3 regions of the Streptomyces sp. NPDC104307 genome follow, and region 3 is predicted to be linked to each of the others. Evidence: predicted binding sites of a transcription regulator. Region 3 holds the regulator's gene; each other region holds the start of a gene.
The links. The regulator HrcA, encoded in region 3, represses chaperone genes, less so after heat shock. The targets are predictions, from matches to a motif close to TTNGCACTCNGNNNNNCNGAGTGCNAA.
Positions count from the first base shown of each region.

Region 1: the regulator HrcA is predicted to act here: its motif matches at 7,199-7,225, upstream of groES (co-chaperone GroES).
Region 2: the regulator HrcA is predicted to act here: its motif matches at 1,484-1,510, upstream of groL (chaperonin GroEL).

Region 1 is NZ_JBVJMU010000032.1:16,499-26,090, forward strand. Features, by position in the region: gene tsaD (tRNA (adenosine(37)-N6)-threonylcarbamoyltransferase complex transferase subunit TsaD) at 1-77, shown strand, start outside; gene ACZ601_RS38760 (hypothetical protein) at 74-379, shown strand; gene ACZ601_RS38765 (TetR/AcrR family transcriptional regulator) at 297-1,031, opposite strand; gene ACZ601_RS38770 (MFS transporter) at 1,193-2,704, shown strand; gene ACZ601_RS38775 (VOC family protein) at 2,768-3,238, shown strand; gene ACZ601_RS38780 (hypothetical protein) at 3,291-3,956, shown strand; gene ACZ601_RS38785 (hypothetical protein) at 4,009-4,374, shown strand; gene ACZ601_RS38790 (THUMP-like domain-containing protein) at 4,425-5,699, opposite strand; gene ACZ601_RS38795 (polysaccharide deacetylase family protein) at 5,782-6,804, shown strand; gene ACZ601_RS38800 (hypothetical protein) at 6,801-7,178, shown strand; gene groES (co-chaperone GroES) at 7,331-7,639, shown strand; gene groL (chaperonin GroEL) at 7,744-9,366, shown strand.
Region 2 is NZ_JBVJMU010000015.1:194,924-204,515, forward strand. Features, by position in the region: gene thrC (threonine synthase) at 1-411, shown strand, start outside; gene ACZ601_RS30280 (MoaD/ThiS family protein) at 444-722, shown strand; gene ACZ601_RS30285 (cold-shock protein) at 1,174-1,380, shown strand; gene groL (chaperonin GroEL) at 1,672-3,297, shown strand; gene ACZ601_RS30295 (alpha/beta hydrolase family protein) at 3,405-4,694, opposite strand; gene ACZ601_RS30300 (sulfite exporter TauE/SafE family protein) at 4,884-5,663, opposite strand; gene ACZ601_RS30305 (GntR family transcriptional regulator) at 5,709-6,494, opposite strand; gene ACZ601_RS30310 (TetR/AcrR family transcriptional regulator) at 6,646-7,245, opposite strand; gene ACZ601_RS30315 (carboxymuconolactone decarboxylase family protein) at 7,256-8,104, opposite strand; gene ACZ601_RS30320 (glyoxalase) at 8,281-8,961, shown strand; gene ACZ601_RS30325 (SDR family NAD(P)-dependent oxidoreductase) at 9,087-9,592, opposite strand, start outside.
Region 3 is NZ_JBVJMU010000002.1:177,122-186,713, forward strand. Features, by position in the region: gene ACZ601_RS07495 (hypothetical protein) at 1-413, opposite strand, end outside; gene ACZ601_RS07500 (16S rRNA (uracil(1498)-N(3))-methyltransferase) at 547-1,293, opposite strand; gene ACZ601_RS07505 (nitronate monooxygenase) at 1,290-2,363, opposite strand; gene dnaJ (molecular chaperone DnaJ) at 2,478-3,614, opposite strand; gene hrcA (heat-inducible transcriptional repressor HrcA) at 3,615-4,631, opposite strand; gene ACZ601_RS07520 (MBL fold metallo-hydrolase) at 4,818-5,540, shown strand; gene ACZ601_RS07525 (DUF3097 domain-containing protein) at 5,566-6,384, shown strand; gene ACZ601_RS07530 (type 1 periplasmic-binding domain-containing protein) at 6,502-9,366, shown strand; gene hemW (radical SAM family heme chaperone HemW) at 9,430-9,592, opposite strand, start outside.

The DNA.
Region 1 (9,592 bases), on a different contig from region 3:
CCCACGGCCACTCGCACTCGCACTCGCACGATCACGATCACGTGCACGAGATCAGCAAGGACAACCTCTACTCATGAGCGGTACGACCGTCGCACTGATGTGGGAGGCCCGCGCCACCGAGGGCCGGGGCGCGGAGCTGCTGGAGTGGGCGCGCGCCCGCGCGGGCGAGCTGGCGCGGCCGCCGCTGCGCAGCGAGCTGCTGCGCGCCCCGCAGGACCGGGTGCTGGTCATCACCTGGTGGGAGGGCGCGTACGGCGACGAGCTGCCGGAGCTGCCCGAGCCGGACGCGGGGGCCGTCACCCGGCCGGTGCACCGCTGGCGCTTCGAGTCCCTCGGGTCCCTTGGCCCCCTTGGGTCCCTCGGGTCAGCAGACCGGTGATGATGGCGTCGAGTTCGTCCACGACGTCGTAGTCGGCGGCGTACGCCCGCCAGTCGTCCTTGATCTCGGTGAGCCGGGGCAGCTCCGCCGCGTCCGCCTCTGTGACCATGTCGGGGAAGTACCGCTTGGACGGCGGGTGTTCGGCCCGTCTGGCGGCGGCCCGGCGGAAGACCAGATCGCCGTAGACGTAGCTCCAGATCGTCCGGTAGGCGCGTACCGACTGGCCGGGGGAGAGGCCGCAGCGGAGCGCGCAGTCGATGATCTCCTCGACCATCCAGAGCGCGTCGCGGTCGGTCAGCTCGCCCAGCGCCAGGATGTCGAGCACCCAGGGGATCTGTTCCAGGATCCCGTGCATGTGCGCGGCGACGGCGGTCAGCCGCTCGCGCGGGTCCGCGGGCAGCTCCGGGCGCGGGAAGGCGGCCGCCGTCCCCGACAGGGTGAGCATCAGCAGCTCGTCCTTGTCCTGGACGTAGTGGTAGAGCGCCATCGGCGTGGAGCCGAGCTCCTTCGCCACCCGCCGCATGCTCAGGGCGTCCAGGCCCTCTTCCTCGATGATGCGGCGCGCCGTGGCGACCATGGCATCCGGATCGAGCCTGCGCGGACGCCCCACGGACCGCTTCGACCCCGGCGGTTTCTTCTCTGTCCCTGACACCCGGCCATTCTCTCCCCTCTCCGTCCCAAGGTCTTCGCGCACAATTTCTATACGCGTATAGTAATCACTTGACCGAGTGACCGCGAGGGAAGGGGAAGACCGTGAACGACCCGTCACGGCAGCTGCGTTGGCTCCTGCTGGTAGCTCTCACCGTGCAGTTCATGGTGGCGCTGGACATGTCGGTGGTGAACGTCGCGCTGCCGGACATGCGCGCCGACCTCGGCTTCACTCCGCAGGGGCTCCTGTGGGTCGTGAACGCGTACGCGCTCGCCTTCGGCGGGCTGCTGATGCTCGGCGGGCGCCTCGCCGACCTGCTCGGCAGCCGGCCCGTGCTGATCGGCGGCCTGGTGCTCTTCGGGGCGGCGAGCCTGACCGGCGGGCTCGCCGGGTCGCCGGGCCTGCTGCTGGCCGCGCGGGCGGTGCAGGGGGTCGGCGCCGCCGCGCTCGCCCCGGTGGCCTTCGCGCTGATCGCCATCGCCTTCCCGGCCGGACCGGCGCGCTCCCGCGCCCTCGGGCTCTGGGGAATGGCGGGGGCGGCGGGCGGCGCGGTCGGGGTGCTGGCCGGCGGGGTGCTCACGGACGCGGCGGGCTGGCGTGCGGTGATGCTCGTCAACGTGCCCATCGTGGCCTTCGCCCTGTTCGCCTCCCTGCGCACCGGACCGGCCGCGGGACCTGCGGGGCCCGGTGCGCGGCTCGACGTGACCGGCGCCCTGCTCGCCACCTGCGGTACGACCCTCCTCGTCCTCGGGCTCGTGGGGACCTCGACCCATCCGTGGGGCTCCGCCAGGACCCTCTGCACGCTCGGCGGCGCGGCCCTGCTGCTCGTCGCCTTCGTCGTCGTCGAACAGCGCACCGCGCATCCGCTGCTCCGGCCCGGCCTGCTGAAGGGGCGGCCGGTCCTGACGGCGAACCTGTTCTGCCTGCTGCTCAGCTCCGGTCAGTTCGCCGCGTTCTACTTCGTCTCGCTCTGCCTCCAGCAGGTGCTCGGCTACGGGCCGACCGCGGCCGGAATCGCCTTCTTGCCGTTCTGCGCCGGCGTCGTCGCGGGCTCGGTCATCGCCACCCGTACGGTCGCGGCGCTCGGCCCCCGGCGGCTGCTGGCCCTGGGCGGCTCGCTGGCCGCTCTCGGCATCGCCGGGTTTGCGGTCACCGCCCGGACGGACGGCACCTTCCTCACCTTCGTCCTCGGCCCGTCCGTGGTCACCGCCGTCGGCATCGGCATGTGCTTCGTACCGCTCGGCACCGCCGCGACGACCGATGTTGAGGCCGCGGAGACCGGCATGGCCTCCGGGCTGCTGAACAGCGCCCGGCAGGTGGGCGGCTCGCTGGGGCTCGCGGTCCTGGTGACGGTCGCCGCTCAGGTCAGCGGGGACTCCGGCCGGCGGGCCGACCTGGTCTCCGGATACGCGACGGCCTTCTGGGCCGCCGCCGGGCTGCTCGCGGCGGGGGCGCTGGCGGCGCTGGTCCTGCTCCCGCGCGACCGGGGCACGGGGACGGCGGCCACGTCCGGAACCGGGCAGGCGACCACGTCCGGAGCCGGGCAGGCGGCCACGTCCGGAACCGGGACGGCGACCGCTCCCGTAACCGGCCCGGCGGGCGTACCGGTGGCAGGTCCGGAAGACCTCCGGAAGCATGGCGCGGGAGATGCCGATCCGGCTGTGCCCGGCCGATGAGTTCCGGGCCCGAAACCGGTCTAACCTGCACGACCGCCCGCACCACCGTGTGAGGAGAAGACCATGCAGAAAGTCACCACGTTCCTGTGGTTCGACCACAACCAGGCCGAGGAGGCCGCGGACCACTACATCTCGGTCGTCGGCGGTGACTCCCGCGTCCTGGACGTGACCCGCTGGACCGCGTCGTCACCCGGCGAGGCGGGCGCCGTGATGACCGTGCGTTTCCAGCTGGAAGGCGCGGAGTACATCGCGTTCAACGGCGGCCCCGAGTTCCCCTTCAACGAGGCAGTGTCCCTCTCCGTCGAATGCGACTCCCAGGAGGAGGCGGACCGGCTGTGGGGCGAGCTCACCGCGGACGGCGGACAGGAGAGCCAGTGCGGCTGGCTCAAGGACAGGTTCGGCGTCTCCTGGCAGATCGTCCCGCCCGGCCTCGGTGACGCCCTGACCGACCCGGACCCGGAGAAGGCGGCCCGCGCCATGAAGGCGATGCTCGGCATGAAGCGGCTCGACATCGAGGCCCTGCGCAACGCCTGAAACCCGGTCCCGAGGGCGGTCCGGGCCGTGCGCACTCGGTAGGGTCCCGTCCATGTCCCGCCGTTCAGCGCTGCCCCCGCCCCCGCCGCCCGTGGAGATACGCACCTGGCCAGACCGGGGCGCCCTGCTCGCCGACCGGGCCCTGATCCTGGGCGAGTTGGTGAAGATGCACCTGGGGCCGGGGCGGCTCGGGCTGCTGTGGCTCTGGGGGGCGCTCGGCGCGCTCGGCTGGTCACTGGTCGGCACGGCCTTCATCACCTTCGAGGAGGCCTACGACTTCTTCGGCGCCATCTACGGCGTGGTCCTCCTCGCCCTGGGCGTGGGCGCCCTGGTGCCGGCCGTCATCCTGGTCGTCTTCGGTCTGCGCCGGGACATCCGGATCCGCCGACTGCTCGTGGCGTGGGGCGAGTTGGACCGCGATCCGGTGGGTGACCGCGCGCTCCGGATGCCGGGTACGAGCCTGGTCTGGCTGCTGCTCTCCTTCCTGCTGTGCGCGGGCGGGCTGTTCACCTGCGTCGCCGTTCCGGCCGGTGCCACCCGTGGGGACGAGACCTACGGGCTGGTCGCCCTCGGCATGGGGCTCGGCCTGATCGGCTGGCTCGTCGGGCTGACCGGCGTCACCAAGGCGCTCCTGCACCGGCGTTGGGTCGTCCGGGTGCTGATCGGCGCGCCCGCCCCCGGCGCGCTGATCTCCACCGGGGGCGGCGCTCACCGCTGACTCCGGTCCTATCCTTGGCGCGTACACGAAGGACTCTGGGGGAGGGCGTGTCATGGAGTGGTACTGGTGGTTGCTGATCATCTTCTGGACGGGCGGATTCGGCTGGCTGGTCGACAACGGCCGTACGGCGCTGCGCAACCGGCACGAGCGCAGGCTGGAACTGCTGGAGGCCGGCAAGCGGGAACGGCTGGCCGTCGAGGCGGCGAACAAGCCGCCGGAGCCGGTCTGCGGCTGCACGCACCACCTAGCCAAGCACGACAAGCAGGGCAAGTGCCATGAGCTGGTCGAGGTGCCGACCGCCTGGGACGAGCAGAAGAAGCCGGTCCGCTTCGAGTCGGGCGGGTGCAACTGCCAGCAGTACGTGGGCCCGCAGCCGCTCTCGCAGGTGTACGCGGACGAGCTGACCGACCTCGGGTAGGGCGTCTCCGGCGTGCCGCCTTCGCTACCGGTGGTCGGCCTCCGGCTTCGCTACCGGTGGCCGGCCTCCGGGCCGGTCACGGGGTGGCCGATCAGCATCGTCGGCGCGTCCGCCACCCGGGTCAGGAAGACCGTGGCCCGGTTCGGGCCCTGGAGCTTCATCTTCCGGCGTAGTTCCTCGGGTTCGACCGGCGAGCCGCGCTTCTTGACCGTCAGGACGCCGACCTTCCGCTCCCGCAGCAGCGCCTTCAGCCGCTTCATGTTGAACGGCAGCTGATCGGTGATCTCGTACCCGGCGGTGTACGGGGAGTCGTACAGCTCGTCGCTCGTGACGTACGCGATCATCTCGTCGATCAGCCGGCCGCCGCACCGGTCCACGATGTCCGCGACCAGGTGGGCCCGGATCACCGCGCCGTCCGGCTCGTACAGATACCGGCCTACCGGACCGACCGGCGGGGCGGGCAGCGCGGCCGGGGCCGCCAGGGTGGCTCCAGAGGGGAGCAGGGTGGCGCGGTACGAACCGGCCTCGAAGCCCTCGCCGTACCAGAGCACCGCCTCCTTCACGTCGCCGCCGTCCGAGATCCACTCGGCCTCCGCCTGCGGGCCGATCGCCTCGTGCGGGACGCCTGGGGCGATCTTCAACGCCGCTCTCGGGGCCTTCAGCGCGGCGGCGGTCGCCCAGGACAGCGGCGGGGAGTAGGCCTCCGGGTCGAAGATCCGGCCCCGGCCGCCCCGGCGGGCCGGGTCGACGAACACCGCGTCGTAGGGCGAGGTGTCGATCTCCGTGACATCGGCGCACCGCACCTCGATCAGCGCGTCCAGGCCGAGCGCGGCGGCGTTGGCCCTGGCCACCTCGGCGGTCAGCGGGTCGCGGTCCACGGCGAGGACGGAGATCCCGGCGCGGGCCAGTGCGAGGGCGTCGCCGCCGATCCCGCAGCAGAGGTCGGCGACGCTGCGTACCCCGGCGTCCGCGAACCGTCCGGCGCGGTGGGCCGCCACCGAGGTCCGGGTGGCCTGCTCCACCCCGTTCGGCGTGAAGAACATCCGGTGCGCGTCCTGCGCGCCGAACTTCGCCACCGCCCGCTGCCGCAGCCGCGCCTGCCCCAGCGCCGCGGAGACCAGACCGGCCGGGTGGGTGCGGCGCAGCCGGGTGGCGGTGGCGAGTTCGGTGGCGGGGTCGTACGAGCGCAGCCCGGCCAGCAGCTCGGCGCCCTCCGGGGTGCGCAGGGCCAGGAAGCCGGCGAGGGGGTCGGGGGCGTCGGACGGATCGGGGCCGTCGGTCGGATCGGAGCCGTCGGTCGGGGCGAGAGCGTTCACCTGCCCCATTGTGAGCCAGCCGGGGGACCGTGCGGGCCCGGCGGCGGTGTCGGCCCGGGAGCCCGCTGACGTACTGGCAGTATGCGGCGCCATGCAGCTTGTACGACAAAAGGAAGAATCCATCATGAAGAGGCGCAGACCCGGACAGGCGGAACAGGGGCAGGGCGGCACGGGACGCGCCCGGGGATACCTCCGGCGCCGCCCCGGATACGCAGTCCTGGCCGCGCTCCTGGTCGCCGCGGTCGGCTCCGGCTGCGCGGCCGGGACCGACAGCCGTACCGACGCGGGAGCCGGACAGGGGGCCAAGGCCCTCGCCGGGCAGCCGGGCGCCCAGGCCGGGAACGCGGGAGCGGCGGGCACCCGCGCCGCGCAGGCCGAGAAGGCGCGCCTCGCCCAGGCCGCCCGTGCGGTCGCCGCCAAGAAGTGGGGGCTGGCGAGCACCCCGCTGACCGCGCCCGTCCCGCCCGCCGTGAAGCCGCACATCACCACCCGCAAGGGCTTCGAGGTCGAGGGCGGAGACGACTCGCTGCCGCCGGTCTTCACCACGGTCCCGACCGACAAGAAGATCGTCTTCCTGACGATGGACGACGGGGACGACAAGGACCCCGAGCTGCTGCGGATGATGTCGGACCTGAACATCCCGTACAGCGCCTTCCTCAGCGACTACCTGGTGCGCGACGACTACGGGTACTTCAAGGACGCGCAGGCCCGGGGCGTCACCATCAACAACCACACGCTCAACCACCGCTACCTGCCCGGTCTCTCCTACGACGAGCAGAAGCAGGAGATCTGCGACCAGCAGGACATCCTCCAGAAGCAGTACGGCGAGCGCCCCCGGCTCTTCCGGCCGCCGTACGGCAACTACAACGGCGACACCCTGCGGATCGCCAAGTCCTGCGGCATCACCGCCGTGCCCCTGTGGTCGGAGGAGGCGTTCCCCGACCACATGGAGTGGCGGGAGGAGGACCAGGACCTGCACCCCGGAGACATCATCCTCACCCACTTCCGCGGCAAGAAGGACTGGAAGGGCTCCATGCCCGACATGATCCGGGCCGTCATGAAGGTCATCACGGACAAGGGATACGCCGTGGCCCGGCTGGAGGACTACGTATGAGACGCGCGCACCGGCTGCTGGCCGGACTGCTGGCCGCCGGTGCGCTCCTGACCGCCACCGGCTGCGCGCAGTCGGTGGACCCGATCGAACGGCTCGGCCGCAAGGCCGCGCAGCGGGTGAACCCGCCACCGAGCCGGGCGGCGGCGCGGCCGGCGGGCCCGCGCGCCACGGCGGTGCGGGGTGACCACGGGACGCCGGGGGCGCTGGTCGTCGTCTCCTGCGGGCGATCGGCGCCGGGGCAAGCGCGGAACGGTACGGGCCGACGGGACGTTGTTCAGCGGGGAGGCCCGGTTCCGGCCGGTCCGGGGCGTGATGCCGTCCGGTACGGACGCCACGAGGGGCGTGAATTGGCACTCCGCTTGACCGAGTGCTAATCGCGGTCATAGTCTCAGTGCTGGCACTCCCCACTGGAGAGTGCCAGCAGTACTGTGCGACCGGCAGGTCCGGCACCCGCGACGACGGGCCCACCTGGTCGCCACCCAAAGACTGTTAACCCCGTGAGATCTCCGAAGGGGGAGACCGGATCGTGTCGACCGCCAGCACCAAGGTTGCGATCAAGCCGCTTGAGGACCGCATTGTGGTCCAGCCGCTCGACGCCGAGCAGACCACGGCCTCCGGCCTGGTCATTCCCGACACCGCCAAGGAGAAGCCCCAGGAGGGCGTCGTCCTGGCCGTGGGCCCGGGCCGCTTCGAGAACGGCGAGCGCCTTCCGCTCGACGTCAAGACCGGTGACATCGTGCTGTACAGCAAGTACGGCGGCACCGAGGTGAAGTACAACGGCGAGGAGTACCTCGTTCTCTCGGCCCGCGACGTGCTCGCGATCATCGAGAAGTAATTCACCCAACGTTTGCTTCTGTTCTGCGCCCCTGGCCCCCTGCGACATAACTAGCCGGGCGGCGAGGGGCGCAGTTCTTGTTTTTGAGAGGACAGTTCAGCTCCATGGCGAAGATCCTGAAGTTCGACGAGGACGCCCGTCGCGCCCTTGAGCGCGGCGTCAACAAGCTTGCCGACACGGTGAAGGTGACGATCGGTCCCAAGGGCCGCAACGTCGTCATCGACAAGAAGTTCGGTGCGCCCACCATCACCAACGACGGTGTCACCATCGCGCGCGAGGTCGAGCTCGACGACCCGTACGAGAACCTCGGTGCCCAGCTGGTGAAGGAGGTGGCGACCAAGACCAACGACGTAGCGGGTGACGGTACGACCACCGCCACCGTGCTCGCCCAGGCGCTCGTCCGCGAGGGCCTGCGCAACGTCGCCGCGGGCGCGTCCCCGGCCGCCCTGAAGAAGGGCATCGACGCCGCGGTCAAGGCCGTGTCCGAGGAGCTCCTCGCGACGGCCCGCCCGATCGACGACAAGTCCGACATCGCCGCCGTGGCCGCGCTCTCCGCGCAGGACAGCCAGGTCGGCGACCTCATCGCGGACGCGATGGACAAGGTCGGCAAGGACGGTGTCATCACCGTCGAGGAGTCCAACACCTTCGGTCTGGACCTTGAGTTCACCGAGGGCATGGCCTTCGACAAGGGCTACCTGTCCCCGTACATGGTGACCGACCAGGAGCGTATGGAGGCCGTCCTCGACGACCCGTACATCCTGATCCACCAGGGCAAGATCGGCTCGATCCAGGAGCTGCTGCCGCTCCTGGAGAAGGTCATCCAGGCCGGTGCCTCCAAGCCGCTGCTGATCATCGCCGAGGACGTCGAGGGCGAGGCCCTGTCGACCCTGGTCGTCAACAAGATCCGTGGCACCTTCAACGCCGTCGCGGTGAAGGCCCCCGGCTTCGGTGACCGCCGCAAGGCCATGCTCGGTGACATCGCCACCCTCACGGGCGCGACCGTCATCGCGGAAGAGGTCGGCCTCAAGCTCGACCAGGCCGGTCTGGACGTGCTGGGCACCGCCCGCCGCGTGACCGTCTCCAAGGACGACACCACCATCGTCGACGGTGGCGGCAAGTCCGACGAGGTCACCGGCCGCGTCAACCAGATCAAGGCCGAGATCGAGTCCACGGACTCCGACTGGGACCGCGAGAAGCTCCAGGAGCGCCTGGCGAAGCTGGCCGGCGGGGTCTGCGTGATCCGCGTCGGTGCGGCCACCGAGGTGGAGCTCAAGGAGAAGAAGCACCGTCTGGAGGACGCCATCTCCGCGACCCGCGCCGCGGTCGAGGAGGGCATCGTCTCCGGTGGTGGCTCCGCTCTGGTCCACGCCGTCAAGGTCCTCGATGGCAACCTCGACAAGACCGGCGACGAGGCCACCGGTGTCGCGGTCGTGCGCCGCGCCGCCGTCGAGCCGCTCCGCTGGATCGCGGAGAACGCGGGCCTTGAGGGCTACGTCATCACCTCGAAGGTCTCCGAGCTCGACAAGGGCCAGGGCTTCAACGCCGCGACCGGCGAGTACGGCGACCTGGTCAAGGCCGGCGTCATCGACCCGGTCAAGGTCACCCGCTCCGCCCTGGAGAACGCCGCGTCCATCGCGTCGCTGCTGCTCACGACCGAGACCCTGGTCGTCGAGAAGCCGGCCGAGGAAGAGGCCGAGGCCGGTCACGGCCACGGTCACTCCCACTAGCGCGTAGCTCTCCGCGCAAGCGGTAAGGCCCGGCCCCTGCGAAGGGGGCCGGGCCTTTTGCGTGTCCGGGTATCCGGGCAACTCCAGCCTTGTTCCGCGTGCGCAGCCTTGCCGGTGGCTTCTTCGGCTCATCCGGGCAACTCCAGCCTCGCCGGCGGCCTCTTTTGCTCGGGTGCGCAAATCCAGCCTTGCCGGCGGCCTCTTTTGCTCGGGTGCGCAAATCCAG
Region 2 (9,592 bases), on a different contig from region 3:
GTCTCCGCCGCCTTCAAGGCCGGTCACGACGTGGTCCGCCCGCAGAAGCCGAACACGATCGCCAAGTCCCTCGCCATCGGCAACCCGGCCGACGGCCCCTACGTCCTGGACATCGCCCGCCGTACGGGTGGCGCGGTGGACGACGTGAACGACGAGCAGGTCGTCGACGCGATCAAGCTCCTGGCGCGCACCGAGGGCATCTTCGCGGAGACCGCGGGCGGTGTGACGGTCGGCGTGACGAAGAAGCTCATCGAGGCCGGTCTGCTCGACCCGACGCTCACCACCGTCGTCCTGAACACCGGTGACGGCCTCAAGACGCTGGACGCGGTGGCCGACACCTCGCAGGCGACGGCGACGATCCGGCCGAGCCTGGACGCCTTCCGCGCCGCCGGTCTCGGCACCGCCGGCTGATCCCACCCAAGACTCCAGGAAGGGCACCCACCATGAGCGTCAAGGTCCGTATCCCCACCATCCTCCGCACCTACACGGGCGGCCAGGCCGAGGTCCCGGCAGAGGGCGCGAACCTCTCCCAGGTCATCGAGTCCCTGGAGAAGGACCACCCGGGCATCGCCGCCCGCGTCCTGGACGACCAGGGCAAGCTCCGCCGCTTCGTCAACGTGTACGTCAATGACGACGACGTGCGCTTCGAAGGCGGCCTGGAAGCGGTCACCCCGGACGGCGCGGGCGTCTCGATCATCCCGGCCGTCGCCGGCGGCTGCTGAGCCCCGGGACCCGGGCGGTCCCACCGCACCGAGTGCACCGAGTGCGCCGAGCCACCTGAATTGCCCTCTCCGCGACAGAAGCGGAGGGGGCAATTCTGCATGGTTGAGCGCGGTACAGTGTGGGAAGTCCCCTTCGCTGCCCGTGCCCCCCGCATATGAGAATGCGCCCGGCCACGACAAGATGCAGCCAAAGTACCTGAGCCTCTTGCGCCATAAGTCGCCTTTGCCTGGCCCGACTTGCCCTGGAATCTCATGAATTCCTCATATTCGGGTGATCGGCGTGCCTGAGAATTCTCGTCCGATTGACCTGTTGCAGAGGGCAGTTGGGCAGATACATTCGGCCGCGGTCGACGCGTTCCGGCGCACGCACCCTCTCCTGACGGAGGGTGAGTTCTGACCCGGGCCCGCGAAGTGCGGTCCTGTGCAAGGGCCAGTAATAGGGGAGTTAGGCATGGCTCAGGGCACCGTCAAGTGGTTCAACGCGGAGAAGGGGTACGGCTTCATCGCGGTCGACGGTGGTGCGGATGTTTTCGTCCACTACAGCGCGATCCAGATGGACGGATACCGCACCCTCGAAGAGGGTCAGCGAGTTGAATTCGAAATCTCGCAGGGCCAGAAGGGGCCGCAGGCGGACATGGTCAAGCTCGCCGTCGGCTGAGCTCGGCGCGGTCGGCCAACGACACTACTCACGCACGGAGGGCCCGTACCCCTGGGGTACGGGCCCTCCGTGCGTCCCGAGCCACTCCCTGAGGGGGTAGGCGCTTGCACTCTCGGGGGTCGAGTGCTAATCATTGGGCTTAGCACTCTCCGGGTGAGAGTGACAGAAACTTGGACCGGGCCGGTGAGGCCCGCAGGTCTGCCGGGGCAAGGAACCGGCAGACGGCAGGCCGTCCGTCGCGGGCGCCACTCGGTCCGGAGAATCCACCCCTGTCCGGGAGGACCACTTCATATGGCCAAGATCATCGCGTTCGACGAGGAGGCCCGGCGCGGTCTTGAGCGCGGCATGAACCAGCTCGCCGACGCCGTCAAGGTCACCCTCGGCCCCAAGGGCCGCAACGTCGTCCTTGAGAAGAAGTGGGGCGCCCCCACGATCACCAACGATGGTGTTTCCATCGCCAAGGAGATCGAGCTGGAGGACCCGTACGAGAAGATCGGTGCGGAGCTGGTCAAGGAGGTCGCCAAGAAGACGGACGACGTCGCCGGCGACGGTACGACCACCGCCACCGTTCTCGCCCAGGCGCTCGTCCGCGAGGGTCTGCGCAACGTGGCCGCGGGTGCCAACCCGATGGCTCTCAAGCGGGGCATCGAGAAGGCCGTCGAGGCCGTCTCCGCCGCCCTCCTGGAGCAGGCCAAGGACGTGGAGACCAAGGAGCAGATCGCTTCGACCGCCTCCATCTCCGCCGCTGACACCCAGATCGGCGAGCTCATCGCCGAGGCCATGGACAAGGTCGGCAAGGAAGGCGTCATCACCGTCGAGGAGTCCCAGACCTTCGGTCTTGAGCTTGAGCTCACCGAGGGTATGCGCTTCGACAAGGGCTACATCTCGGCGTACTTCGCCACGGACATGGAGCGCATGGAGTCGTCCCTCGACGACCCGTACATCCTGATCGTGAACTCGAAGATCAGCAACGTGAAGGACCTCCTTCCGCTGCTGGAGAAGGTCATGCAGTCCGGCAAGCCGCTGCTGATCATCGCCGAGGACGTCGAGGGCGAGGCCCTGTCGACCCTGGTCGTCAACAAGATCCGTGGCACCTTCAAGTCCGTCGCCGTCAAGGCTCCGGGCTTCGGTGACCGCCGCAAGGCCATGCTCGGTGACATCGCCATCCTGACCGGTGGCACCGTCATCTCCGAGGAGGTCGGCCTCAAGCTGGAGAACGCCGGTCTCGACCTGCTCGGCCGCGCCCGCAAGGTCGTCATCACCAAGGACGAGACGACGATCGTCGACGGCTCCGGTGACAGCGACCAGGTCCAGGGCCGCGTCAACCAGATCCGTGCCGAGATCGAGAACTCCGACTCGGACTACGACCGCGAGAAGCTCCAGGAGCGCCTCGCGAAGCTGGCCGGCGGCGTGGCCGTCATCAAGGCCGGTGCCGCCACCGAGGTCGAGCTCAAGGAGCGCAAGCACCGCATCGAGGACGCGGTGCGCAACGCCAAGGCCGCCGTCGAGGAGGGCATCGTCGCCGGTGGTGGCGTGGCTCTGCTCCAGGCCTCGGCCGTCTTCGAGAAGCTGGAGCTCTCGGGTGACGAGGCGACCGGCGCCAACGCCGTCAAGCTGGCGCTGGAGGCCCCGCTCAAGCAGATCGCCGTCAACGGTGGTCTTGAGGGCGGCGTCGTCACGGAGAAGGTGCGCAACCTGCCGATCGGTCACGGCCTCAACGCCGCGACCGGCGAGTACGTCGACATGATCGCCGAGGGCATCATCGACCCGGCGAAGGTCACGCGCTCCGCCCTGCAGAACGCCGCGTCCATCGCCGCGCTCTTCCTCACCACCGAGGCCGTCATCGCCGACAAGCCGGAGAAGGCCGCTGCCGCGGGCGCTCCGGGCGGCATGCCGGGCGGTGACATGGACTTCTGATCCTGACGGATCGGTAGTTCAGCACGGCAGCACAGCACCACAGCAGTACGAAGCCGGCCCCCGGGGAGCGATCCCCGGGGGCCGGCTTCGTACACGGGCCTGCCCGCTCAGGGCGTGAACACCATCTCCGGGAAGCGTTCGGAGGGGCCGTGCAGCAGGCGGTCGTCGTGCCCGCGCAGCCACCGCCCGAAGAACGACGCCGCGTACGCCCGGCTCGCGGCCGCCGCCCGCTCCGGCCGCACCGTCCCGACCGCCCCGGCCAGTCCGCCGCCCGGCTCCGCGCCCTGCCGGGCCAGCTGCGGCAGCAGCAACTCGGCGTCGGTGTAGGAGGCGTGGCGCGAGCCGGTCAGGGTGACGTCCGCCCGCCAGCCCCGGGTGTTCTTCCAGAACGCCGCCCAGGACGGCTGCTGCCGGTAGTCGCCGGAGCCCTCACCGGCCGTCCCCATCAGGAGCAGCGGCCGGTCAAGACCGTCCGTGGCCACCGTGCTCAGCCGGCTGCCGTCGGGCACCTCGCCGCCCACGTAGTCCAGCTGCCCGTCCATGTTGATGCCCGCCCTGATCCGCCGGTCGTCGTGCATCGTCTGGGCCGCGGTGAAGCCGCCCGCGGAGTGGCCGAACATGCCGGTCCGGCGCAGATCGAGTACGTCCCCGAAGCGCGTCCGGTTCAGTTCCGGGAGCCGGTCGAGCACGAACCGGGTGTCGGCCACCCGGACCGCCACGACTTTGCGCAGCAGGGCGCTGATCGCGTCCGGATCGCTGGGCGGCGCCCCGTCGAAGATCCGCATGGTGGCGAGGCGCCCGTCGGGGAACTCCACCTCGGTCGCCTCGTAGGTGTGGTCGATCGTGACGACGGCGTACCCGTGGCTCGCCAGATCGTCCACCAGGGCGGTGTTCCAGGTGCGCGGGTCGCCGAGGCCGCCGGAGTACAGCACGACGGGCAACCGGCCGGCCCGCGCGGCGACCGGGGCGTCGCGGCGGGCGTGGCTGAGCGTGGCGCCCCAGTCGACGGACCCGGGCGCCATCCCCAGGTTCAGGGCGGCGGCCCCCTCCGCTCCGCCGAAGTGCGCGGCGGCCGCGGCCGTCATCTGCGGCTCCCGCCGCCCGGAGCCGCCGGGTGCGGCCGGGTAGCGGACGCTGATCATCAGCTCGCGGCGCGCGCCGGTCCCCGGCAGCCAGGGCTCCGCGCGGGAGGGGTCGACGAGGTGGTGCACGGTGGAGCCGACCTCGAACGGTCCGGTGGGCCGGGGCAGCCGCGCGGTCGGCAGCGCGGTGCGGGTCCGCCGCCCGCCGACCGCGTAGGACGGGATGGCGCCGGTGGCCACCAGGGCGGACGCCGCGAGGGCGGTGGTGAGGACCTGCCGGCGGTTGGCGGTACGAGTACGCGGGACTGCGGACACCTGGGGCTCCCCGTTCGGGCGGCGCTGCGCGGCACGGTCTCATGTCTCGTGTCGCGGGTTGCGCGGTACGTGTGCGAACGCCTCCACGATGCCCCGCGCGTACCGTCCCGCGCGTGATACCCAGGTGCTCATTCGGCGGCGTGCGACTGGCACCCGGGTAGGGGATGCGGGAGTGTGCCCGGGGCCGCGTCAGGAGTGGAACGCCAGGTACGGGGCCAGGGCCAGGAGCATGGCGGCCATGGCGTACTTGAGGCGGCGGGCCGGGACGGAGCGGGCGATGCGCCAGCCCACGAGCACCCCCACCAGTTCCGGTACGCCGACCACGGCGGCCAGGGTCCAGTCGATGGAGCCGTGCTGCACGTAGCCGATGGTGCCCACGCTCGCGATCACCACGGACTGCGCCTGCGCGGCGGCCAGCGCGGAGAGCACCGGGAGCCCGCAGACGACCAGGAGCGGCACGCTCAGCATCGGTCCGCCCAGGCCGAAGAGCCCCGCCGCGACGGCCACCGTGACCCCCACCGCGACGGTGAGCGCGAGCGGTACGCGCACCGGGTCCTCGGCCGCCCGCGAGGTTGCCGTGCGGCGCTCGCGGAGCCACACCAGCAGGCCGGTCACCGTGACGGCGCACGCCAGCAGGATGCCGAACAGCCGCCCCGAGACGTGGGTGTTGAGCAGTACGCCGACCGGGGTTCCGACGAGCGCGCTCGCGGCGAGGACCCAGGCGGTGCGCCGCGTGACCGGGTCCCTCAGCTGCCCGGACCTGGTGTACGCGGCGGTGCCGAGGACGCCGGTCGCCACGTGGGTGACGATGGCGGTGCCCGCGACACCGGCCGGGGTGAGCCCGGTCAGCAGGAACATGCCGATGGTGGGCAGCACCCCGCCCGGCCCGATCGCGGTGATCCCGATGCCTCCCGCGAGGCCGAACAGGGCGAGCAGAACCAGGGTGAGGGTGTCGGGGGTCCAGGGCATGGCGGTGCCTCCGCGGGCAGTGCAAGGGGTGGGGTGTCGCCTCGGTCAGACGAGGGCGCCGGGCGGGGAGTCGCCCCGGTGGAGCAGCGTGTGCAGGGCGAACCGGTCGGCCCGCACCCGCAGGGACTCGGTGTCCACGGGGCGGCCGTCGGCGAGCCGGGTGAGGCGGTCGATCACGAACAGGGCCGCTCCGGCGGGGATGGCGAGGAGGCGCGCGGTGTCGGGTTCCGCGGTGACGGCGTGCACGGTGATCTCGGCGCTGCCGAGCCGGGTCCCGGTGGTCTCCTCGATGAGCGTGAAGACGTCCCGGTGGGCGAGGTCGCAGCCGAGGAGGGGGCGTCCGATGTCGGGGGCGAGCCAGGTCGAGTCGACGGAGAGCGGCCGGCCGTCCAGGCTGCGCAGCCGTTCCAGGTACACCGCCTCGGATCCGTCGGGCAGTTGGAGCCGCTCGGTGACCGCCTTCGGCGCGTGCGGGACGAGCCGGGCCGCGCGCACCGTGTTCGCCACGGTGCCGTAGTCGACGAGGGTCTCCGCGAGGCCGGTGAGGCGGTCGAGACCGTGCCCGTACTTCGCCGTCACGATCTCGGTGCCGATGCCCCGCCTGCGGGTGATCAGCCCTTCGTCGCGCAGCAGTCCGAGGGCCTCCCGGATGGTGTTGCGGGAGGCGCCGAGCAGCTGGCCCAGGGCGCGTTCGTCGGGCAGCATGCCGTCCTCGTAGCGGCCGGAGGTGATCCGCTGGCGCAACGTGTCCGCGATCTGCCGCGCACGTTCGGCGCGGGGCAGCGGCTGCCTCTCCCGGCGCGGGGGCGGTGCGTGCTGTTCGTCTCGCATGGGGTGTCTCGTCACCTCCTCTCGGGCCCCACGCTACCCGGCGAAAGTCCGCTGCGATGTTACGCCGAAGTTACGCCACCCAAGCTGACCTGCGAAAACGTCTGAGCTGCGGCTTTGCCCCCGACTCGTTGCGCTCCGCCGGTCCGGGCGGTCAGCGCGCTCGCGTGCCGGGGGCGGTGAGGGCCCGGACCATCCGCACGAGCGCCTCGCGGGTGGCCTCGGGGGAGCCGTCGGCGCCGCTCAGGGCCATGCGGGCGAGCTGGGGCATGGTGAGCCACCAGGTCGCGAGGGCGAACGCGGCCCCGAACAGCCGGCCGGGCTCGAAGTCCGCGGTGACGGTGCCGTCGAGCTGGAGGGCGGCGATCTGCGCGGCCTTGCCGGCGTAGTGGGCGGCGCGTTCCGTCTCCGCGACGACCGGTGCGCGCCCGTCACGCAGCCCTTCCCAGGAGAGCAGCCGGAGCAGGTGCGGGTGGGCGCCGTGGTAGTCGTACAGCCGCCCGGCGAAGTCGCCGAGGTCGCCGTCTCCCGGTTCGGGCAGCGGCACGGCCTCGGCTGCCTTGGCCAGTTCGGATTCCAGTACGGCGGTGAACAGCTGCTCCTTGCCGCCGAAGTACTGGTAGATGCGTTCCTTGTTGACCTTCGCCGCAGAGGCGACGCGGTCGACGCGTGCGCCGGTCGGGCCGTGCTCGGCGAACTCCTCCACGGCGGCTTCGAGGAGGAGGCGTTTGGTGCGTGCGGTGTCCCAGGCCATGTCCGTATCCTTACGCGGCGCTTCGTGCGGCGTCCCGCGCGGCGAAGACCTCGCGTGCGGCGGTGATGCCGTTCAGGGCCGCCGGGAAGCCGGCGTAGGCGGCCAGGTGGGTGATCACCTCGGTCGTCTCCTCCCGCGTGCCTCCGGTGTTGAGGAAGCCGTGGATGTGCACGCGCAGCTGGGGCCCCGCCGTTCCCAGGGCGGTGCACATCGCGACCGAGGCCATCTCGCGGGTCTTCAGGTCGATCCCGGTGCTCTGGTAGACGTCACCGAAGACGAACTCGATGAGATAGCGGCCCAGTTCGGGGGCGATGTCGTTGAGGGAGTCCACCACCTGCTGTCCCGCGTGCCCGTCGACCTCCTCCAGGGCGCGCAGCCCTCGGGCGAAGCGCTCGGACGCACCCTCGGCCGCCGGTCCGGGGGCGCCGGGAGCATCTGGGGTGCCGGGCGCGGCCGGGTGCTCGGTGAACACCGCACGCGCGGCGGCGATGCCGTTGAGGGCGGCGGGGAAACCGGCGTAGACGAGCGCGTGCATGACCACCTCGACGATCTCGCGCCGGGTGCAGCCGACGTTGAGCGCGCCCGCGATGTGGAAGCGCAGCTGAGGCTCGGCGTTCCCGAGGGCGGCGAGCGCCGCGACGGTCACCAACTGCCGCTGGGGCAGCGTCAGTCCGGGCCGGGTGTACAGGTCGCCGTACGCGAACTCGACGGCGTAGCGGGCGAGGTCCGGAGCGATGTCGGACAGCGCTTCGAGCGGGGTGGGCGCGGAGCCGCCGATCACCTTCAGCACGTCCAGGCCCTCGGACAGCCGGGACGGCAGGGACGGCCGGGACGTTTCGGTGGGGTGCGGGTGGGACATGTGGAGCTCCTTGCCAAGGGTGGGGCCGGTGAGCATTTCCAACTGACGAGTTGGAAGGTAGCACGCGTGATCACGAAAATCCAACCATCGAGTTGGATGCTCGGTGAGCGGAAACGGCCAGGAGCAAGACCGGTCAGGAATCGAGAAGCCTCGGCTGCGGGGCGGCCCTTAGCGTGATGGACATGGCAATCAACGGTTCCACCGCATCCGACACCTCCCTCGCGTCCGTCACCGTCGAGGTGGCCGACCTCGATGCCGCCCGCCGCTTCTACGCCGCCTTCGGGGTGGACGCCTACATAAGCCTGCGGGCGTCCGAGGCGCACTCCACCGGATTCCGTGGCTTCACTCTGGGGGTCACGGTGTCCGGGCCGGCCACCGTCGACGGCTTCGTCGGCGCCGCTGTGGACGCCGGGGCCACGGTCCTCAAGCCCGCCGCGAAGTCGTTGTGGGGCTACGGCGGCGTCGTCCAGGCCCCGGACGGGACGATCTGGAAGATCGCGACCTCGGCGAAGAAGGACACCGGCCCGGCCACCCGCGAGATCGACGAGGTCGTCCTGCTGATCGGCGTCGAGGACGTGAAGGCCACCAAGGAGTTCTACGTCGGCCGGGGCATGACCGTGACCAAGAGCTTCGGCGGCAAGTACGCCGAGTTCGCCCCCGGCCAGTCCAGCCCGGTCAAGCTGGCGCTGTACAAGCGCCGCGGCCTGGCCAAGGACCTCGGCGTCCCCGCCGACGGCACCGGCTCGCACCGCATCGCCCTCGGTGGCGGCGGCTCCTTCACCGACCCGGACGGCTTCGCCTGGGAGGCCGCCGGGTCGCCCGCTCCCGCGCCGTCCACCGCGCCCGAACCGTCCTGACGCACGGCTCCGCCCGTCCTGACGCACGGCTCCGCGCTCCGCGCCCCTGCTCCCGCCCCGCTGCTCCCGCCCCTCTCATCCGCGTCCGAGGGGGAAGCGGTCGGTCGGCGCTCCGGGCTGTGGAGTCAGGCGCGGAGCAGATGGGCCGAGACGGTCCAGAGGCGCTCGGCGGTGGCGGGATCGAGCGCCCATTCCTTGACGCCGTGCGGGTGCTGCGCGAGGTCGGCGTCGTTCGGCACGGTGTAGGCCTCTTGTGAGTCGTCGAGGTAGTGGCCTCCGGAGTGGGCGAACTCGGGGGCGTGGGCCGCCACGATGCTGGTGGCGGCCCCCTGTTCGACCGATTTGTAGGTGAAGACCCCGGCGGCCTCGGCCGCGTCGAGCGACTCCTTCTGCTCCGGGGTGAAGTTCCGTTGCAGTCCCGTCGCGATACCGCCGGGGTTCACCGCGTTGGCGACGATGCCGTCGGATGCCCAGAGGCGGGTCGCCTCGACGGCGAAGAGGGAGTTCGCCGTCTTCGACTGGGCGTAGGCGATCTGCGGGTCGTAGGCGCGACGCTCGAAATGGAGGTCGTCGAAGTCGATGCCGGAACGCATGTGGGCTGTCGAACTGACCGAGACGATCCGTGCTCCGT
Region 3 (9,592 bases):
GGCCGGGGCGGCGCGGACGAGGAGGGCGCGGCGTCGCAGTTGCCGAGCATCGTGGCGCGGAAGACGGTCTTCCCGGCCGCCTTCGCGGTCATGTCACCGCTGACGCACCGGCCTTCGACCTCGCGGTCGACCTTGCCGTCGAGGCTGATGTCCTTGCCCTCCTTGGTGCGGCCGTTGCAGTCCACGTCCGCGATCCGGCTGGTGGCGGGGGCGGACGAACCCGTCCGGGAGCCGGCGCTCGCGCCGCCGCCGGTCCGTGCCGTGCAGCTCAGCCACTGCACGTGCACCCCTTCGTGCTCCAGCGCGCGGGTGGCGGTCTGATCGGTCGTCACCGCGATGGACGCGGAGTCGAGTCCGTTGACCGGGTCGCAGGCCGAGAGTCCGGCGACGACCGTGCCGGTGAGGCAGATCACGGCCGGAAAGCGTCGGATCCGTCGATTGCGCCATGCCCTTGATGTCCCCATACGGGCAGCTTCCCACCGCTCCTGACGGTGCGGTAGACCGCTTGCGGCCAGAACCGGCCAAGGTTCGGGGAAACGGCCCGATTCATGACCAGCGGCCGGTGCGGCCGAGCAGCAGGGCGGTTGCCGCCGTGCCCGCCGTGGACGTACGCAGCACGGTCGGCCCGAGCCGGCAGGTCCGGGCCCCGGCGGCGGTGAACGCGGCCAGTTCCTCGGGCGATACGCCGCCCTCCGGGCCGACGACCAGCACGATCTCGCCCGCTTCCGGCAGCTCCGCGGTGGCCAGCGGTTCGCCGGGGTACCCGCGGTCCTCGTGCAGCACGGCCGCGAAGTCTGCGGTGGCCAGAAACGCGGCGACCTGCTTGGTCGTCATCGCGTCCGCCACCTCGGGGAACCGCACCCGGCGCGACTGCTTGCCGGCCTCGCGGGCGGTGCCACGCCACTTCGCCAGCGCCTTGAGGCCCCGGTCGCCCCTCCACTGGGTGATGCAGCGCCCGGCCTGCCAGGGAACGATCGCGTCGACGCCGGTCTCCGTCATCGTCTCGACGGCGAGCTCGCCCCGGTCGCCCTTGGGCAGGGCCTGGACGACGGTGATACGGAGGCCGGGCCGGGGTTCCTCGTGGACCGGCTCCAGGCCGCCGAGCACCAGCCGGTCCTTACCCTCGGCGGCGGAGACCACGCCTTGCGTCCAGCGGCCCCGGCCGTCCGTCAGGACGACCTCCTCCCCGGCGTGCAGGCGCCGGACCGAGACGGCGTGCCGTCCCTCCGGGCCGTCCAGGACGAACCCGGGCCCGGTGGGCAGCTCCTCGACGACGAAGACGGGTGCCGTCACTGCGTGCTCCTTGTGCTCACTGCCGCCCGTGCGGCGTCCAGTTCCCCGACGAGCAGGGCGACGAGCCGGCCGGCCGTCAGCTCGCGTGCCATCCGGTGCCCCTGGCCGGCCCACAGCGCCATGCCCTGCGCGTCCCCGGCCTTGGCCGCCGCCTTGCGCAGCGGTGCGGTCAGCTGGTGGATCTGCGGGTAGGCGGCCGGGGCGTACGGCCCGTGCTCGCGGACGAAGCGGTTGACCAGACCGCGGGCCGGGCGCCCGGAGAAGGCCCGGGTCAGGGTGGTGCGGACGAACAGCGGGTTGGTCAGGGCCTGCTTGTGCAGCAGGTGGGCGCCGGACTCCGGGCAGATCAGGAAGGCGGTGCCGAGCTGCGCGGCATCGGCCCCGGCCGCGAGCACCGCCGCGATCTGGGAGCCGCGCATCAGCCCGCCGGCCGCGATGACCGGGATCTGCACGGTCTCGCGGACCTGGGCCACCAGGCTGAGCAGCCCGGTGCCGATCCCGTCGGCCTGCGGGTCGTCGCGGTGGGTGGACTGGTGGCCGCCCGCCTCGACGCCCTGGGCGCAGACCGCGTCGACGCCTGCCCACTGCGCGGCCTGGGCCTCCTCGGGCGTGGTGACCGTCACGACGGTGTACGTGCCCACGGCGGCGAACGCGTCGAGGGTGTCGCGGGTCGGGCAGCCGAAGGTGAAGGAGACGACCGGGACCGGGTCGTCGAGCAGGATGGCGAGCTTGGCCTCGTAGCCGTCGTCCCCGTCGGACTCGGTCTCGCCGAGCGGGGTCTCGTACCAGGTGGCCTCGCCCGCGAGCTGGTGCCGGTAGACGTCGACGGCGCTCGGGTCGGCGAGGTTGGGCTGCGGCATGAAGAGGTTGACGCCGAAGGGCTGGCCGGTCAGTCCGCGGACCTGCTTGACGTCGTTGTACATGCCGTCCGCCGTCTTGTACCCGGCGGCCAGGAAGCCGAGCCCGCCGGCCTCGGCCACGGCTCCGACGAGCTGCGGGCAGGAGACTCCGCCCGCCATCGGGGCCTGCACGATCGGATACCGGCAGAGATCGGTCAACGCGGATGGCATGACGGCATCGTGTCATGCCCGTCCTGTCCCGTGATGCGCACCCCGTGGCCGCGATATGTCCGCAATGCCGTACGGGCCCGGAAATCCGGGCCCGTACGGTGGTGACGCGTGGGATCAGCGCCCGTTGAACGCGTCCTTGAGACGGGAGAACAGGCCCTGCTGGCCGGGCTGGAACTGGCCGGTGGGCCGCTCCTCGCCACGCAGTTTCGCCAGCTCCCGCAGGAGGCGTTCCTGCTCGGGGTCCATCTTCGTCGGGGTCATCACCTCGACGTGCACGATCAGGTCGCCGCGACCGCCGCCCCGCAGGTGTGTGATGCCGCGCCCGTGCAGCGGGACCGACTGGCCGGACTGGGTGCCCGGCCTGATGTCGACCTCCTCCAGGCCGTCGAGCGTCTCCAGCGGCACCTTGGTGCCGATGGCGCCCGCCGTCATCGGGATGGTGACCGTGCAGTGCAGATCGTCGCCGCGCCGCTGGAACACCGCGTGCGGCAGCTCGTGGATCTCGACGTAGAGGTCACCGGCCGGGCCGCCGCCGGGGCCGACCTCGCCCTCGCCCGCGAGCTGGATACGGGTGCCGTTGTCGACCCCTGCGGGGATCTTCACGGTGAGGGTGCGCCGCGAGCGGATGCGGCCGTCTCCGGCGCACTCCGGGCAGGGGGTCGGCACGACCGTGCCGAAGCCCTGGCACTGCGGGCAGGGCCGTGAGGTCATGACCTGGCCGAGGAACGACCGGGTGACCTGGGAGACCTCGCCGCGGCCCCGGCACATGTCACAGGTCTGGGCCGAGGTGCCGGGCGCGGCACCCTCTCCGCTACAGGTCGTACAGACGACGGCCGTGTCGACCTGGATGTCCTTGGTCGTGCCGAAGGCCGCCTCCGAGAGGTCGATCTCCAGCCGGATCATGGCGTCCTGGCCGCGCCGGGTGCGCGAACGGGGTCCGCGCTGCGACGCCGTGCCGAAGAACGCGTCCATGATGTCGGAGAAGTTGCCGAAGCCGCCCTGTCCGAATCCGCCCGCGCCACCTCCGCCCTGGGCGGACAGCGGGTCGCCGCCGAGGTCGTACACCTGCTTCTTCTGCGCGTCCGAGAGGACCTCGTAAGCGGCGTTGATCTCCTTGAACCGCTCCTGGGTCTTCGGATCGGGGTTCACATCCGGATGCAGCTCGCGTGCGAGCCGCCGGAATGCCTTCTTGATCTCGTCCTGCGAAGCGTCGCGGCGCACGCCGAGTACGGCGTAGTAGTCCGTGGCCACTTACGACTCCGCCAGGATCTGTCCGACGTAACGTGCCACTGCGCGTACCGCTCCCATCGTTCCGGGGTAGTCCATGCGGGTCGGTCCGACCACGCCGAGTTTGGCGACTGCCTCGTCGCCCGAACCGTAGCCGACCGCGACGACGGACGTGGAGTTGAGTCCCTCGTGGGCGTTCTCGTGCCCGATTCGTACGGTCATGCCCGAGTCCTTGGCCTCGCCGAGCAGCTTCAGCAGCACGACCTGCTCCTCCAATGCCTCCAGCACCGGCCGGATCATCACGGGGAAGTCGTGCCCGAAGCGGGTGAGGTTGGAGGTGCCGCCGATCATCAGCCGCTCCTCCGTCTCCTCGACGAGGGTTTCGAGCAGGATCGAGAGCACGGTGGACACGGTCGCCCGGTCCTCGCTCTCGAAGGATTCCGGCAGGTCCTGCACCAGCTGCGGGACGTCCGCGAAGCGGCGTCCCACCACCCGGCTGTTGAGCCGGGCCCGCAGATCGGCGAGAGAGGTCTCACCGAACGGCGTCTGGCAGTCGACCAGCCGCTGTTCGACCCGGCCGGTGTCCGTGATCAGCACGAGCATCAGCCGGGCGGGGGCCAGGAGCAGCAGTTCCACGTGCCGCACCGTCGAGCGGGTCAGCGAGGGGTACTGCACGACGGCGACCTGCCGGGTCAGCTGCGCGAGCAGCCGTACGGTACGTCCCACGACATCGTCGAGGTCGACCGCGCCGTCGAGGAAATTCTGAATGGCCCTGCGCTCCGGCGACGACAGGGGCTTGACGCCCGCGAGCCGGTCGACGAAGAGCCGGTAGCCCTTGTCCGTCGGGATGCGCCCCGCACTGGTGTGGGGCTGGGCGATGAAGCCCTCGTCCTCCAGCACCGCCATGTCGTTGCGGACGGTGGCCGGGGAGACCCCCAGCGCGTGCCGCTCCGTGAGCGCCTTGGAGCCGACGGGCTCCTCGGTGCCGACATAGTCCTGGACGATGGCGCGCAGCACTTCGAGTCTGCGTTCGCTGAGCATCGCGCACACCTCCAGCTGTCTACCTCGGTCGATCTCGGGTCGTTCCCGGGACACCTCCTGGCACTCTGTCCATTCGAGTGCCAGCAATCTCCCCGGTCAGTGTACGGCGACGGGGTGGGCCCCTAGCAAGGGCGACCGGCCACGCTACCGCGAGACCGCGCAGGTCGTTGCCGATAGCGTCGCCGTATGGACGTCGCTTGGGAAGAGTTCGGCTGGGAGCGGTTGGGTGACGGAATGGGCCGGCGGCGGCTGCCGGGCTGGGACGCGACGGCCGCGCTGGTGGCCGGAGCGGACGGGGTACTGCTCTGCGACACCGGCTCGACGCTCCGGGAGGGCGCCGAACTGCGTGACCAGATCAGCCGGCTGACCGGCCGGAGCGTGACACATGTCGCACTGAGTCATCCGCATTTCGACCATGTACTGGGCACGGCCGCCTTCGCCGGGGCACGGGTGTACGGGGCGGCCGGACTGCCGGAGCTGCTGCGGACGGAGGCGGAGGAACTGCGCCGGTCCGCCGTCGCGCACGGAGTTCCCGAGCGGGAGGCGGCACGGGCCGTGGATGCCCTGGCGGTCCCGCGGCACCAGGTGCGCGGGGAGCGGACGCTCGACCTCGGCGGCGGCCGCCGGGTGCTGCTGGCCGAGGTGGGCCCCGCGCACAGCGGGCACGATCTGGCGGTGCTGGTGCCCGGCTCGCCCCCGGTCGTCCTCTGCGGCGACCTGGTCGAGGAGTCCGGCGAGCCGCAGGCCGGTCCGGACGCGATGGTCTCCCGCTGGCCGGCCGCGCTGGACCGGCTGCTGGCGCTGGGGGGTGAGGACGCGCTGTACGTGCCGGGTCACGGAGCGGTGGTGGACGCCGCGTTCGTCCGGTCACAGCGCGACGCGTTGGCGCACCGCTTCGGCGTGTCGTGAGGCCGTCGCGTCCTATCGTCGTGCGATGCGCAGCTATCAGCCGGACCTGACCCCGCCGTGGAAGAAGTCCGCCCCCGCCCCCGAGGTGCCCGCAGAGCCGGATCTGGTCGTGGAGGAGGCCGTCACCGGATTCTGCGGTGCGGTGATCCGCTGCGAGAAGACGGCCGAGGGGCCGGTGGTGACCCTGGAGGACCGGTTCGGCAAGCACCGGGTCTTCCCCATGGCGCCGCGCGGCTTCCTGCTGGAGGGCCGGGTGGTGACACTCGTACGTCCGTCGGCCGGCGGCCCCGTCCGCCCCGCCCGCACGGCTTCCGGCTCGGTGGCGGTCCCCGGGGCGCGGGCACGGGTGGCGCGGGCCGGGCGGATCTACGTGGAGGGGCGGCACGACGCGGAGCTGGTCGAGCGGGTCTGGGGCGACGACCTCCGCATCGAGGGCGTGGTCGTCGAGTACCTGGAGGGCATCGACGACCTCCCGGCGATCGTGCGCGAGTTCTCCCCGGGGCCGGACGCGCGCCTGGGCGTGCTGGTCGACCATCTGGTGCCGGGTTCCAAGGAGTCCCGCATCGCGGCGCAGGTCACCGACGGGAACGTCCTGGTGGTCGGCCATCCGTACATCGACGTGTGGGAGGCGGTGAAGCCGTCGTCCGTGGGGATCGGCGGCTGGCCGGTGGTGCCGCGCGGCCAGGACTGGAAGACCGGGGTGTGCCGTTCGCTGGGGTGGCCGGAAAACACCGGTGCGGCCTGGCAGCGGATTCTGTCCTCGGTCCGCTCCTACCGGGACCTGGAGCCCGAACTCCTGGGCCGGGTCGAGGAATTGATTGATTTCGTCACGCTTCCCGCCTGATATCCGGCGGGTCTTCCCGCCAATCCCGGGCTGATCCCTACAATTCCCTGCGCCTCGCACGCATCATCGGTTATTGAGTGTTTCCTGGCTCTCTTCGCGAGGGAAGGCACGGGGGCGATGGCGCGCGAGGTATGGCGGGACAGTGCGGACAACGAGGCGGCCTCGGCCGTCTTCCACTTCGTGCAGCAGCTGATCGACCGGTACCGGGACAACCGGCCGGTGATGCCGCTGGTGGTCCTCCAGGCCGCCGACGCCGACGTCCCGTCCGCCGTGGATGCCAGGGTCGAGCAGATCGTGCGCCAGATCCACCACGCCAACCAGCTGCGCCGGGTGCCGCTGAAGCTGCTCGACGGCCGTGGCGGGACGCCGTACGAGGCGGCCCTGGACATGGTCCGCACGCTGACCGAGAAGCCGTGGGAGACCCGGAGCAGCTCGCAGTTCAAGCCCTTCGCCTTTCCCCGCTCGCGGCTGCTCGGCGCCATCGAGCAGGCCACCGCCGCCGTGGTGCGGGAGCCGGACCGGGGCGGCTCGCCCGAGGAGCGCGACGAACGCATTCTGGAGCAGCTGAGCACCCTGCGCTGGCGGGTCGGCCGGCACGGTCCGCGCAACTGGCTGGGCGCGTTCCGGGAGTCGGTGCGGCCGGAGACGTTCCTCGGGGCCGTCGTGATCGCGGTGCTCGGGGTGCTGCTCGGCGAGATCGGCTGGGTGCCCACCGCCCTGGTGGCCGTGGGCGCGGTGCTGGGGCTCGCCGTCGTGCGGCTGGTGACGACGTCGGCGCCGCCGCTGCTGTGGCTGCGGCGGGCCAGCAGGTGGTTCGCCACCACCTCCTCGCTGGCCGCTGCCAGTACCGGGTACCCGTCCGACGGCTGGTCCCGGTTCTCGCCCAGCGGATCGTGGCGGGTCATCCGGGTCCGGGCCGCTGTGGTCGCGGGGCGGGTGGCCGACGCGGCGGCGGGCGACGAGCAGTCCCGCCAGTTCCACCTGGAGCTGCGGGTCCAGGCACTGTTGGAGGACCTGCGGAACAACTACCGCCCCCACGCGCTGGACTGGCGGCGCGGGAAGCGCACCGTACCGCCCGTGGTGTTCCTGCCCACCGCCTGCCAGAGCAACGGCGGCATCCAGCTGATCAACGCCATCAACAACGTCCGCTCCCGGCGCAGCGAGGTGGACCCGCTGCTGCTCCTGGCCTCGTTGCCGGCCGCCGAGATACTGCGGCACACCCCGCCGCTGCCCGCTGATCCGCTGCCCACCCACACCGGTGCCGCGCGGGCCCGTTACGACGACTGGATCAGCCATCTCAGCATCGGGCAGTCTCCGACGGCCGCCGCCACCCTCGCCTGGGTGCTGCGGCTGCCGCTCTCGACCGAGCAGCTGACCCATGAGCACGCGCACGCGCAGCTGGTCACGGAGCGCGTGCGCCGGACGTGGGTCTGGTGGGTGATGTCGCGTACCACCCTGGCGTGCCTCCTGGTCGGCGCCCTGCTGGCCACCTTCCTGGTGAGCGGTGAGCTGGCGGACCGGTACTGCCACGGTCCGCTCACCGACGTGAACACGGACTCGGTGAAGCTCGCGGGGCCCGGCGGCGGGGCGAAGGAGTGCATAGGCGTCTCGACGACGACGCGGGTGCGGTTCGCGGCGGGCAACGATCTGTCACTGGACGGCTCCGGCAAGGGCGTCACGTTCGACCGGATCGAGCGGGCGGTGGAGGAGGAGAACGCCGCCATCGTGCCCGGGGACGACTACGTCACCGTCATCTACGCGGGCCCGTTCACCGCCACGTCCCCGGAGGGCACCCGTAAGGCCCTGGAGGAGCTGACGGGGGTGTATCTGTACCAGCACCACACCAACAAGCTGGACTTCTCCGTCAAGCTCAAGGTGCTGACCGCCAACGGCGGGCAGGACATGCTCCAGCAGATACCGGCGGTGAAGAAGATCATCGAGGTGGCCGAGGAGGACCCCAGCGTCGTCGGTGTGGTCGGGCTCGGGCGCGACACGACCGACAGTCCGCAGGCCACCGGGCTGCTTCAGGAGGCCGGTCTCCCGGTGGTGGACACGACCAACTCCGGCGGCTATCTGGCCAAGGGCTACTCGAACTACTTCGGGATCGCGGCGACCGACGAGGAGCAGGCCGACGCGATGGCCCTGGTGGCCCGGCAGGTGGCCGGGAAGTCCGCGCACCCTCGGGCCCTCGTGCTCTCCCGGCGCCTCGGCAACAACGACAAGGACCGCTACACGGTCGAGCAGCGCAAGGTGGGCGGCGCGATGCTGAAGAAGGCCGGGTTCAAGCTGTCGGCGCTGGCGGAGTACAGCCTCGGCCGCCGCAACAGCGCCGATCTCGACAAGCCGGTCCAGAAGATCTGCGAGGCGGACCCGGCACCGGACGCCCTGTACTTCGCCGGCCGGGTCGAGGACGTCAACAATCTGATGGGCAGGCTCGCCCAGGGCTGCGCGGGAAAGCCGATCACGGTCTTCACCGGCGACGACCTGACCAAGGCCCGGTTCGCGGACAGCACGGATCTCGCGGAGGACGTCACGCTCTACCACACGGCCCTCGCCCCGATGGGCCGAGGCCGGGCCGACGGTTTCTACCCGGAGGCACACCGGACCCTGGAGGGCCTGCTGCCCGAGGGCCGGACCCTGCCCCGGCTGCCCGCCGCCAGGCCGTACGAGGACGGCCTGTTCGCCAGCGGGCAGTCGGTGATCTCGTACAACGCGACGGCCGCCCTGTACGACGCCGCCAGCCACAACGACAAGGTGAACAGCGCCGCCGAGACGTGGGCGAACCTGTACGCGGTGAACCTGCGGTCGATGCCCACCGGCACCGTCACGTTCCGCGGCTTCATCCCGTACGAGGCACAGGCCGGCCACGGTCTCGACGTCGTCGAGATCACCTATCCGGACGGCCGGATCCACAGCAGGGTGATCTGCGGCCGGCCGGCCGGGGCCGACAAGCTCACCCCGGCCGGCTGCCCGGTGGGGTGAGGCGGCCCCGTCCTGGAAGGCCGCCCCGCGCCTGTGCACAGTCCACCAGGCCCGCGCTCCTGCTCAGTCCACCAGGTCCCGCACCACCGCGTCGGCCAGCAGCCGCCCCCGCAGGGTCAGCACGGCCAGGCCGTCCGCGAACGGTCCGGGCTCCAGCAGACCCTCGTCCACGGCGCGCCGGGCCGCCGCGAGCCCGGCCGGGGCGAGCAGGGACAGCGGGCAGCCG